2 regions of the Streptomyces sp. NPDC018019 genome follow, and region 1 is predicted to be linked to the other one. Evidence: riboswitches for the same ligand, from Rfam matches in the RefSeq annotation. Region 1 holds a riboswitch; the other holds the start of a gene.
What was found. A riboswitch is a leader RNA that binds a small molecule or an ion and turns the genes downstream of it on or off. The one in region 1 is predicted to bind cobalamin.
Positions count from the first base shown of each region.

Region 2: it holds a riboswitch for cobalamin, as region 1 does, so the genes downstream of both, ACH4FX_RS06020 (CbtB domain-containing protein) here and ACH4FX_RS11650 (FecCD family ABC transporter permease) in region 1, are expected to answer to the same signal.

Region 1 is NZ_JBIRGD010000005.1:333,175-338,929, forward strand. It holds gene ACH4FX_RS11625 (sulfurtransferase) at 1-816, shown strand, start outside; gene ACH4FX_RS11630 (DUF1416 domain-containing protein) at 872-1,159, shown strand; gene ACH4FX_RS11635 (DUF3099 domain-containing protein) at 1,282-1,569, shown strand; gene ACH4FX_RS11640 (DsrE family protein) at 1,631-1,996, opposite strand; gene ACH4FX_RS11645 (FABP family protein) at 2,279-2,842, shown strand; cobalamin riboswitch at 2,830-2,976, shown strand; gene ACH4FX_RS11650 (FecCD family ABC transporter permease) at 3,073-4,158, shown strand; gene ACH4FX_RS11655 (ABC transporter ATP-binding protein) at 4,214-5,008, shown strand; gene ACH4FX_RS11660 (ABC transporter substrate-binding protein) at 5,070-5,755, shown strand, end outside.
Region 2 is NZ_JBIRGD010000003.1:44,619-50,373, forward strand. It holds gene ACH4FX_RS06010 (CAP domain-containing protein) at 1-229, shown strand, start outside; gene ACH4FX_RS06015 (CbtA family protein) at 423-1,184, opposite strand; gene ACH4FX_RS06020 (CbtB domain-containing protein) at 1,198-1,422, opposite strand; cobalamin riboswitch at 1,455-1,598, opposite strand; gene ACH4FX_RS06025 (histidine phosphatase family protein) at 1,707-2,279, shown strand; gene tsaD (tRNA (adenosine(37)-N6)-threonylcarbamoyltransferase complex transferase subunit TsaD) at 2,514-3,566, shown strand; gene alaS (alanine--tRNA ligase) at 3,615-5,755, shown strand, end outside.

The DNA of each region.
Region 1 (5,755 bases):
GACTGGGTCGAGGCCCACATCGACGACCCGAAGGTGGTCCTCGTCGAGGTCGACGAGGACACCTCGGCCTACGACAAGAACCACATCAAGAACGCCGTCCGCATCGACTGGAAGCAGGACCTCCAGGACCCGGTGCGCCGCGACTTCGTCGACCAGGCGGGCTTCGAGAAGCTGCTCTCCGAGAAGGGCATCGCCAACGACGACACCGTCGTCCTCTACGGCGGCAACAACAACTGGTTCGCCTCGTACGCGTACTGGTACTTCAAGCTGTACGGCCACGACAGCGTCAAGCTGCTCGACGGCGGCCGCAAGAAGTGGGAACTGGACTCGCGCGACCTGGTCGACGGCTCGCAGGTGCCGAACCGCCCGAAGACCGACTACAAGGCGAAGGCCCAGGACACCTCCATCCGCGCCTTCCGGGACGACGTCGTCGCCGCGATCGACAACCTGAACCTGGTCGACGTGCGCTCCCCCGACGAGTTCAGCGGCAAGCTGCTCGCCCCGGCGCACCTGCCGCAGGAGCAGTCGCAGCGCCCCGGCCACGTGCCCAGCGCCCGCAACATCCCGTGGTCGAAGAACGCCAACGACGACGGCACCTTCAAGTCGGACGAAGAGCTCAAGGCCCTCTACGAGGCCGAGAACGTGGACCTGTCGAAGGACACCATCGCCTACTGCCGCATCGGCGAGCGCTCCGCCCTCACCTGGTTCGTCCTGCACGAGCTGCTCGGCCAGTCCAACGTCAAGAACTACGACGGCTCCTGGACCGAGTACGGCTCGCTGGTCGGCGTGCCGATCGAGCTGGGCGCCGCGAAGTAACGCACCGCCGCAGCACCGCCTTTCGTTTTCCCCCAACCACCAAGGAAGTACCGACATGTGTGGAGCACAGGCCGGCGGCCCGGACGCTTCGACCGCCAAGCCGGGCGAGACCACCATCCAGGGCAGCGTGACCCGCGACGGCCAGCCCGTCACCGGTTACGTGCGCCTGCTGGACAGCACCGGCGAGTTCACCGCGGAGGTCCCCACCTCGGCGACCGGTCAGTTCCGCTTCTACGCGGCCGAGGGCACCTGGACGCTGCGCGCCCTGGTCCCGGGCGCGACCGCCGACCGCACCGTGGTCGCCCGCAAGGGCGGTCTGGCGGAGGTCGCCATCGCCGTCTGACGGGCGGCGCCACCGCGTACGCCGTACGGCCGGAGGGCCGCACCCCAGGGGTTTGGACGCCATGGCTGGGGGTGCGGCCCTCCGCGCTTCCCAGGCGCCCCCGCCGGACCTACGGTGGAATCATGTCCGCGCATCGGCGTCCACCCGCGCAGCGCCGGCACCGCCGGTACTTCGCCCTGATGGGCGTGTGCATCGCCCTCTTCGTCCTGGCGTGGGGCGTGGTGCGGCTGTGGTCCGTCCCGGCGGCCGTGGCGATGTGCGTGGTCGCCATGGTCATCCCGCCGTTCGCGGCGATCGTCGGCAACCGGCGGGAGCCCGGTGAGCGCTGGTGGGACGAGTCGGGCGACCCGGAGTCCGACCGGTGGTGGCGCGAGCTCGACGACCACGGTCCCGGTTCCGGACGCCGCTGAGCCGTGGCCCCGGGTCCGCCGCCTCGGTGGGAGCCGGGGCGCGTTCCCGGGCCCGCCGCCCTCAGTAGACCAGCGCCTGCACCCCGTCCGGCATGACCTCGCTCACGAAGACCTGCGCCCCGGCGATCCGGGCGCCCTCGATCAGGTCCTTCTCCTCGATGCCCCGGCGGGCCGCGCACTGCGTGCACACGGTGATGGTGCCGCCGCCCGCCGTGATCCCGTCGATCAGGTCCGGCAGCGGGGCCGCGTGCGGCAGCTCGAACTCCGCCGCGCGGCCCGGCAGCGCGAACCACGCCGACTCCCCGGTCAGCCACAGGGACACCTGCACCCCGCTGGCCACGGCCACCGCCGCCACCGTGAACGCCTGCGAACACCGCTCGGGCGCGTCCGCCCCCGCCGTCACCTTGATCACCAGCTTCTTCGCCATACCCGCACTCTAGGGCGCCCCGGCGCCCTCCGGCCGCCCGCGCGCGGGGCGGGACCGACCTCACAGCGCCGTCACCGACCGCGCCGACTAGACTCGCTCCCGGTCCGTAACACCTCACTGACGTCCGAGGAGCGCGCTCGTGCTTGAGGCAGTCTTCACCACCCTGCTCGTCCTGGTCGCCGTCGGCGTCGTCGCCTTCGCCGGGCTGACCTGGAAGAAGCTGTACCAGGGCCAGCGCTGACCGAGACCCAGACCCCTTCCCCACACAGATCGCCTGAGCTGATGATCGAGATCCCGTCCGACCTGAACCCGGCCCTCGTGCCCCTCGCCTTCCTGCTGGGCAACTGGGAGGGGGCGGGCGTCGCCGACTTCCCCGGTGCCGAGAAGTGCAACTTCGGCCAGGAGGTCACCTTCACGCACGACGGCCGTGACTTCCTGGAGTACACCTCGCACAGCTGGGTGCTGGACGGCGAGGGCAAGAAGGTCGCTCCGCTGGAGACCGAGTCCGGCTACTGGCGCATCGACAAGGACCGCAAGGTCGAGATCGTGATGATCCGCGACGGTGGGGTCGCGGAGGTCTGGTACGGCGAGCTGGCCGACCAGAAGCCGCAGATCGACCTGGCCACCGACGCCGTCGCGCGCACCGCCGCCTCCGGCCCGTACACCGGCGGCAAGCGCCTGTACGGCTATGTGAACGGCGACCTGATGTGGGTCGGCGAGAAGGCCACCCCCGAGGTGCCGCTGCGCCCGTACATGTCCGCGCACCTGAAGAAGGTCGTGGACCCGCGCGAGTGGGCCAAGGACATCAAGGACCTGCCGGACGACGGCATCGCGTTCTTCAAGTAGACCGCCGTACCAGCACACACAGTCGCAGAGCGCCCCGCGGGGGAAGTCCGGTGAGAGTCCGGCGCTGACCCGCAACGGTAAGCGGAAGCCTTGTTCCGCAAGCCCGATCGCCCGCGGGGGCGCCCCGTTCCTGACAACTCGCCGTGGACTGCGAGGGGACACCGCCGCCGGCCTCGCGCCACGCGCCGGCACCCTCACCGTACGGACGCGGCCCGAGCCGAAGGCACTCCTTGGCCGTACCCGCCCGCAGCGCCGCTCCCCCGGACCGCCGTACCGCGGCCCCCCTCGGCACCGTCCCGCTGGTCGCCGGACTCACCGCCGCGCTGCTCGGCTCACTGCTGTGCGGCGTCGGCCTCGGCGCCTCCGGCGTCGGCTGGGCCGATGTGCTGCGCTACCTCGGCGCCGGGCTGAGCGGCGGCACCATCGCACCCGACGAGGTCTCCGCGTACACCATCGTCTGGGAGCTGCGCTTCCCGCGCGCCGTCCTGGCCGCCGTGGTCGGCGCCGGGCTGTCCGCCATCGGCGTCGCCGTGCAGGCCCTGGTGCGCAACGCCCTCGCCGACCCGTTCGTGCTCGGCATCTCCTCCGGCGCCGCGGTCGGCGCCAACGCCGTCCTGCTCTTCGGGTCGCTGAGTGCGCTCGGCGTCTGGGCGCTGTCCACCGCCGCGTTCGGCTCGGCGCTGCTGGCCATGGTGCTGGTGTACGCGGCGGCCCGCAGCGCGCACGGCCTGACCCCGCTGCGGCTGGTCCTGACCGGCTCCGCGATGTACTACGGCTTCTCCGCCGTCTCCACCCTGATGGTCTTCGCCGCCGACCGCGGCGAGGCGGCGCGCTCCGCCATGATGTGGCTGCTCGGCAGCCTCAGCGGCGCGGGCTGGGGGTCGGTGCCGGTCGCCGCGGTGGCGGTGGCCGGGGCGCTGCTGTACCTGATGCTCTCCGCCGGCCGGCTCAACGCGCTCGCCATGGGCGACGAGTCGGCCGCGGCGCTCGGCGTGGACCCCGGGCGGCTGCGCCGGGAGCTGTTCGCCGTCACGGCGGCCGTCACCGGCGCGGTGGTCGCGGTCAGCGGGGCGATCGGGTTCGTCGGGCTGATGGTGCCGCACGTGACGCGGATGCTGGTGGGCGCCGGGCACCGCCGGGTGCTGGCGGTGGCGCCGCTGCTGGGCGCGGTGCTGCTGGTGTGGGTGGACATCCTGTCCCGGGTGCTGCTGGCGCCCGTCGAGCTGCCGGTCGGGGTGATCACGGCAGTCATCGGCGTGCCGTGCTTCGTCCTGCTGATGCGTCGGCGCGGCTACACGTTCGGGGGCGGGGCCTGATGAGAGGGCGAAGCCTGACACGCGGCCACGGCGGCACGTACGGAGGCGGGATCTGATGCGGCTCGACATCGACGCGGTGTCCGTGGACGCGGCCGGGGCCCGGCTCGTGCACGACGTCACCCTGCACGCCGGCAGCGGCCGGATCGTCGGGCTGATCGGTCCCAACGGCAGCGGCAAGTCCACCCTGCTGCGCTGCGCCTACCGCGCGCTGCGCCCGGCCGCCGGCACGGTGCGGCTGGACGGCGCCGACCTGCACGCCATGGGCGTACGCGAAGGGGCCCGTCAACTGGCCGCGCTGCCGCAGGAGTCGGCGACCGAGTTCGGCTTCACGGCCGCCGAGGTGGTCGCGATGGGGCGGCTGCCGCACCAGCGCGGCGCGGGACGGCCGAGCGCGGCGGACCGGAAGGTGTGCGAGGCCGCACTCGCCCGTACCGGCGCCGCCCACCTGGCCGGACGCGCCTTCCTGAGCCTGTCCGGCGGCGAGAAGCAGCGTGTGCTCATCGCCCGCGCGCTGGCCCAGGAACCGCGGGTGCTGGTGCTGGACGAGCCCACCAACCACCTGGACATCGCGCAGCAGCTGGAGCTGCTGGCGCTGGTGCGGGACAGCGGGCTGACGGTGCTGACGGCGCTGCACGACCTGAATCTGGCCGCCGTGCACTGCGACGAGCTGTACGTCATCTCCGGTGGCCGGATCGTCGCCTCCGGCGCGCCGCACGACGTGCTGGGCCCGGACCTGCTCGCCGAGGTCTTCGGGGTGCGCGCGCACCGCGTACCGCATCCGGAGACCGGCGCCGTCCAGCTGCTGTTCGACCGGCTGCCCGCCCGTACCGATTCGCCGCCCGACCCGTGACGACCACGCCGAAGCCCGTCGCCGAGCACGCCACCGTGCCCATCGCCCCGAGGACCCCCAAATGCGCACCCGCCACCGCTCCGCCGCCCTGCTCACCGCCCTCGCCCTCGCCGCGCTCACCGGCTGCGGGGCCCACGTCGCCGAGGACGGGAAGGACGGCGCCGCCGGGGCGTCCGGGGCCGGCCGGTCCGGGCACTACCCGGTGACGGTCGAGAACTGCGGGACGAAGACCACGTACGACAAGGCGCCGCGGCGGGTGGTCACCAACGACGTCGGGATCGCGGACATCATGTTCGCGCTCGGGCTGGAGGACCACATGGCCGGGTACGTCATGCCGGAGTACCGGGGCCGGATCGACGCCGTCGCCTGGAAGGACGCGTACGCCAAGGTGCCGTGGCTGTCCAAGAAGGCGATCACCAAGGAGATCGCCCTGGACGCCAAAGCCGACCTGGTCTTCGCCGGCTGGAACTACGGCTTCGGCGAGGACAGCGACGTCACCCCCGCCTCCCTCAAGAAGCTCGGCATCGGCAGCTATGTGCTGACCGAGTCGTGCCGCAACGGGACCGACGGCGGCAAGGGCACCGCGCGCGGCGTGATGCCGCCGCTGGAGGCGCTCTACACCGACCTGAAGACCCTCGGGAAGATCTTCGACGTCGAGGACCGCGCGGACGCGCTGATCGCGCAGTACCGCAAGCAGGTCGCCGACGCGCAGGCCAAGGCCCCGAAGGACGGCGCGCGGCCCACCGT
Region 2 (5,755 bases), on a different contig from region 1:
CGGTCCCGGCAACCGGCTCTCGGCGGTCGGGTACGACTGGCGCCGCGCGGGCGAGAACATCGCGCGCGGCCAGCTCGACGCCGCCGAGGTGGTGCGGGCGTGGGCGCGCAGCCCGGAGCACCGGGTGGTGCTGGCCGACTGTTCGTTCCGGCACGCGGGCGTGGGGATCGACACCGGCACCGGCGGGCGCGGGCCGTGGTGGACGCTGCTGCTCGCCGCCCCGGCCTGACGCACACGGCTCCGGGACCGCGGCGTACGGCGGCCCCGTGCGGGACGTACGACGCCATGCGGGACGTACGACGCCATGCGGGACGTACGACGGCTCCATGCGGGGCGTACGACGGCTCCCCCGCCACGTACACGGCTCCGGCCGCGGCGGATGGCCGCGGCCGGAGCCGTAGTGGTGTCCGTGGAGTGGTGCGTCAGTGGACCGACCGTACGGCGGGCCCGCCCGTCCCGTGCGGAACGCCGGCCCGCCGCGCCCGGACGGCGCGTTCGGCCAGTTCGCCGAAGACCAGCCCGAAGGCGGCCCACAGGGCGAGCTGGACGGCGAGGGCGGAGACGCGGAACTTCCACAGCAGCAAGGCGGGGAAGTCCTCCGGCAGTTCGCTGACGGCCGGCAGGAACGCGTAGGCGAGGCCGACGGCAACGGCGAAGGCCGCCAGCGCGGCGACCGTGGCGTACCAGGTGCCGAGGCGGGGGGCGAGCCGCTTGCCGAGGATGACCGCGGCGACGGTGAGCAGCACGCTGAGGACGATCATCAGGAAGTACAGCGCGGTCCGCCTGCCGATGGAGTCGGGGTCGCCGACGGACGGCGGGTTGGCCGGGTACTTGAGGAACGGCACGAGGTAGACCGCGGCGAAGGCGGCGCCGGAGAGCAGCAGGGCGGTGGCGCGGGGGCCGAAGCGGCCGGTCCGGCCCAGCGCGAAGCAGTAGGCCAGGGCGGCGATCCCGCCCAGTGCGACGCCGTACACCAGGACGCCGGTGGCCAGGCCCGCGGTGGACTGCACGCCGCGGCTGACGACCTCCGCCTCGTGTTCGTGGGCGTGCGCGTTTTCGAACGCGATGGCGGCGTCGATCTGGGGTTCGCCCAGCAGGTAGGCGACGAGCAGGGCGAGCAGGCCGGCGGCGAGGCCGGCCAGCATGCCGCGCACCAGGAGGGACCTGACGGTGGCGGAGTTCATCTGCGGCCCCCGGTCAGTGGCAGGGGAAGCCGAGCAGGTGGCGTCCGTCGTGGACCCACTCGTGCACGTCGGTGCCGGAGAGCAGCGAGGTGGCGCCCTGTTCGGCGCCGACGAAGTAGAGCAGGACGAGCATCAGCACGCCGCCGAAGACCGCCCACGGCAGGACCGTCCTGACCGGCAGGGTGGCGGGGGCGGGGGCGGCGGAGCCGGTGGTCGGCGGCGCGACGGACTGGGCCATGGGTACCTCCTGGGAAAACACGCGTCCCGGACAGTGGATCGGTACGACAGGACGGGTCTGGCTCGTCCGGCGGCCCCGTACGGGACCGGTCCGGGCTCACAGTGGCGCGACCGCGCCGGAATTCCACCGGCTTCCGTCATGTCATCGTCAATATCATCGGGAACGTACCGCGTGGCGGCGGCCGGGCCAAGGGGCCGCGGACCCCTGGTGGGCGCACGGCGACAGGCGGGCGCCCCACTGTTCCCTTGTGCGCCATCAGGTTCTCGCGAGCGGAAGAGGTGCGCATGACAACCCGGGTGACGTTGGTCTCACCGGCCTTCGACGACGCGCTGCGCGCGGTGCGCTTCCCGGCCGACGAGCCGCTGACGCCCGGCGGCCTGCGCCGGGCCCGCGCCGCCCGCCCCGCCGCTGCCGCGCTGCCCGCCGGCCGGGCCCTGGCCTCGCCGTCCGCGCGCTGCCGGGAGACGGCCGAGGCGCTGGGCCTGCGGGCCGTACCGGACCCGGGCGCGGCGGGGTGCGCGATGGGCCGCTGGCGCGGGCTGGCCCTGGCGGACGTGATGGCCGCCGAGCCCGCGGCGGTCGCCGCCTGGCTGGCCGACCCGGACAGCGCGCCGCACGGCGGCGAGACGCTGACCCGGCTGCTCGGCCGGGTGGCGGACTGGCTGGCGGGCCGAGCGGCGGAGGGCGGCCGGACGGTCGCCGTGGTGGAGCCGGACGTCGTCCGTGCGTCCGTGGTGTGCGCCCTGGGGGCACCGCCCTCGTCCTTCTGGCGGGTGGACGTACCGCCGCTGGCCGTGACGGTTCTGAGCGGGCGGGACGGGCGGTGGAACGTCCGGGTGGCGGGGGAGCTCGGGTAGCCGACGGCGCCCCGGGGCCGTGGCCGCGTTACGGGAACGGGCACAGGCGCGGGCCGCCATGGCCGCGGCGCGGACGCGGACCGCCGCAGCCACAGCCACCGGCGTCAACCGCCACGCCCGGAGTCACACCCGCCCGCCGCCGTATCCTGGTCGGAGACGGTTGTTGCACATAGCTCGCAATAACGAATCCGGCGGGTGCGAAGGAGCGGTGCGGTGGGCTCTCCAGGCTCTCCAGTGGTGCTGGGGATCGAGTCGTCCTGCGACGAGACCGGGGCGGGACTCGTCCGGAACGGGCAGCTGCTCGGGCACGCGGTCGCGTCCAGCATGGACGAGCACGCGCGCTACGGCGGCGTCGTACCGGAGATCGCGGCCCGCGCGCACGTGCACTCCCTCACGCCCGTCGTCCGCCGCGCGCTCGACGAGGCGGGTCTGACCATGGCCGACATCGGCGCGGTGGCCGTCACCACCGGCCCCGGCCTGTCGGGCGCCCTCCAGGTCGGCCTGGCCGGTGCGAAGGGCCTGGCGTACGGGCTGGACGTACCGCTGTACGGGGTGCACCACCTCGCCGGGCACGTCGCCGCCGACACCCTGGAGCACGGCCCGCTGCCCAACCCCTGCATGGTGCTGATCGTCTCCGGCGGGCACACCTCCCTCCTCCTCGTACGGGATCTGGCGCGCGATCCGATCGTGCACCTGGGCGACACCCTCGACGACGCCGCCGGGGAATGCTTCGACAAGGTCGCGCGGGTCTTCGGCCTGCCGTATCCGGGCGGACCGGCGATCGACCGGGCAGCGCGCGAGGGCGACCCGAAGGCCGTCGCGTTCCCGCGCCCGCTGACCGGGCCGCGTGACGACCCGTACGGCTTCTCCTTCTCCGGCCTGAAGACGGCCGCCGCGCGCTGGGCCGAACGGCACAGGGGCGGCGAACTGCCCGTCGCGGACGGCGCGGCCTCCCTCCAGGAGGCGGTCGCCGATGTACTGACCCGCAAGGCCGTCGCGGCCTGCACGGAGCACGGCGTGGGCACCCTGGTGGTGGTGGGCGGCGTGGCCGCCAACTCCCGCGTACGGTCCCTGGCCGAGGAGCGCTGCCACGCGGCGGGCATTACGTTGCGGGTACCGCCCCTGCGGCTGTGCACGGACAACGGCGCGATGATCGCCGCCGTCGGTGACCTGCTCGTCCGGGCGGGCGCCGGACCGGCTCCGCTGGACCTCTCGATCGACCCGTCGGCGCCGCTGGAGTACGCGGCCCTGCACCCGGTCGCCAGGGCGGCGCAGGCCGCCGCGTAACGGCCGCCCGCCCTCCCGACCTTCTCCCCCGACCGCCCGGAGCCCCCTTTGCGTACCGCCGAGATCCGCGCCCGCTTCCTCGACTTCTTCGCCGGACGCGGCCACACCGTCGTCCCCAGCGCGCCGCTGCCGACGCCGGACCCGACCCTGCTGTTCGTCAACGCGGGCATGGTGCCCTTCAAGCCGTACCTGACCGGTGAGGTGGCGGCGCCCTGGCCGCGCGCGACCAGCGTGCAGAAGTGCGTGCGCACCCTGGACATCGAAGAGGTCGGCAAGACCACCCGGCACGGCTCGTTCTTCCAGATGAACGGCAACTTCTCGCTCGGCGACTACTTCAAGGAAGACGCCATCCGCTTCGCCTGGGAGCTGTCCACCACCCCGGTCGCCGACGGCGGGTACGGGCTCGACCCGGAGCGCATCTGGGCCACCGTGCACCACTCCGACGACGAGGCGCGCACCCTGTGGCGGGAGATCTCCGGGCTGCCCGAAGAACGCATCGTCTCGCGCGGGGACGAGGACAACTTCTGGTCGATGGGCGTACCCGGGCCGTGCGGGCCCTGCTCGGAGATGTACTACGACCGGGGCCCCGAGTTCGGCCGGGCGGGCGGCCCGGAGGCCGACGAGGACCGGTACATGGAGTTCTGGAACCTCGTCTTCATGCAGTACGAGCGCGGTGAGGGCAGCGGCAAGTCCGGCTACCCGATCCTCGGCGAACTCCCCCGCCGCAACATCGACACCGGCATGGGCCTGGAGCGGATGGCCACCCTCCTCCAGGACGTCGGCAACCTCTACGAGATCGACGAGACGCGCCCGGTCCTGGACCGCGCCGCCGCGCTCGCCGGCGTCCGCTACGGCGCCGACGCACAGCACGACGTACGGCTGCGCGTGGTCGCCGACCACGTCCGTACGGCCCTGATGCTGCTCGCCGACGGCACCACCCCCGGCAACGAGGGCCGCGGCTACGTGCTGCGCCGCATCCTGCGCCGCGCCGTCCGCTCGATGCGCCAGCTCGGCTACGAGGACCGCGCGCTGCCCGAGCTGCTGCCGGTCGCCCGCGACTGCATGGCGCCCAGCTACCCGGAGGTCGCCGAGTCCTACGACCGGATCGCCGACCAGGCGGCCGGCGAGGAGGACGCCTTCCGCGCGACGCTGCGCCAGGGCACCGCCGTCCTGGACACCGCCGTCACCAAGGTCAAGGCGGAAGGCGGCCGTTCGCTCCCCGGCAAGCAGGCGTTCCTGCTCCACGACACCTACGGCTTCCCCATCGACCTCACCCTGGAGATGGCCGCCGAACAGGGCGTCGAGGTGGACCGCGAGGGCTTCGCCGCGCTGATGCGCGAGCAGCGCGAGCGGGCCCGCGCGGACGCCCGCGCCCGCAAGTCCGGCGGCACGGTGGACACGTCCGCGCTGCGCACGGTCCTGGACGAGCACGGCCCCACCGACTGGCGCGCCTGGGACACCCTGGAAACGGACTCCCGTGTCCTGGCCGTCCTCGGCGCCCGGGGGCCGGTGCCCGTGGCCCGCGAGGGCGAGATCGTCACCGCCGTCCTCGACCGCACTCCCTTCTACGCCGAGTCCGGCGGCCAGGACAGCGACGCCGGGCGGCTGTCCGGCACCTCGGTGGAGGCCGAGGTCCTGGACGTACAGCGGCCGCTCCCCGGGCTGGTCGCCCACCAGATCCGCGTCACGGCGGGCGAACTCGCCCAGGGCGACACCCTGCGCGCGGCCGTGGACCCCGAGTGGCGCCTCGGCGCGCGCCAGGCCCACTCCGGCACCCACGTACTCCACGCGGCCCTGCGCGAGATCCTCGGCCCGACGGCCCTCCAGTCCGGCTCGTACAACCGGCCCGGCTACCTGCGCCTGGACTTCCCGTGGCGCGGCGGGCTGTCCGCCGCCGCCCGCAGCGAGATCGAGGAGGCCGCCAACCGCGCGCTCCGCCGCGATCTGCCGGTGGACGTGCAGTGGATGACGCTCCCGGAGGCCAAGGAGCTGGGCGCACTCGCGCTCTTCGACGAGACGTACGGCGAGAAGGTGCGGGTGGTCGAGATCGGCGGCGCCTGGTCGCGCGAGCTGTGCGGCGGTACGCACGTCGCCCACGCCTCGCAGATCGGGGTCGTCGCCCTGACCGCGGAGTCGTCCGTCGGCGCGGGCATGCGCCGTCTGGAGGCGTCGGTCGGCATCGAGGGCTT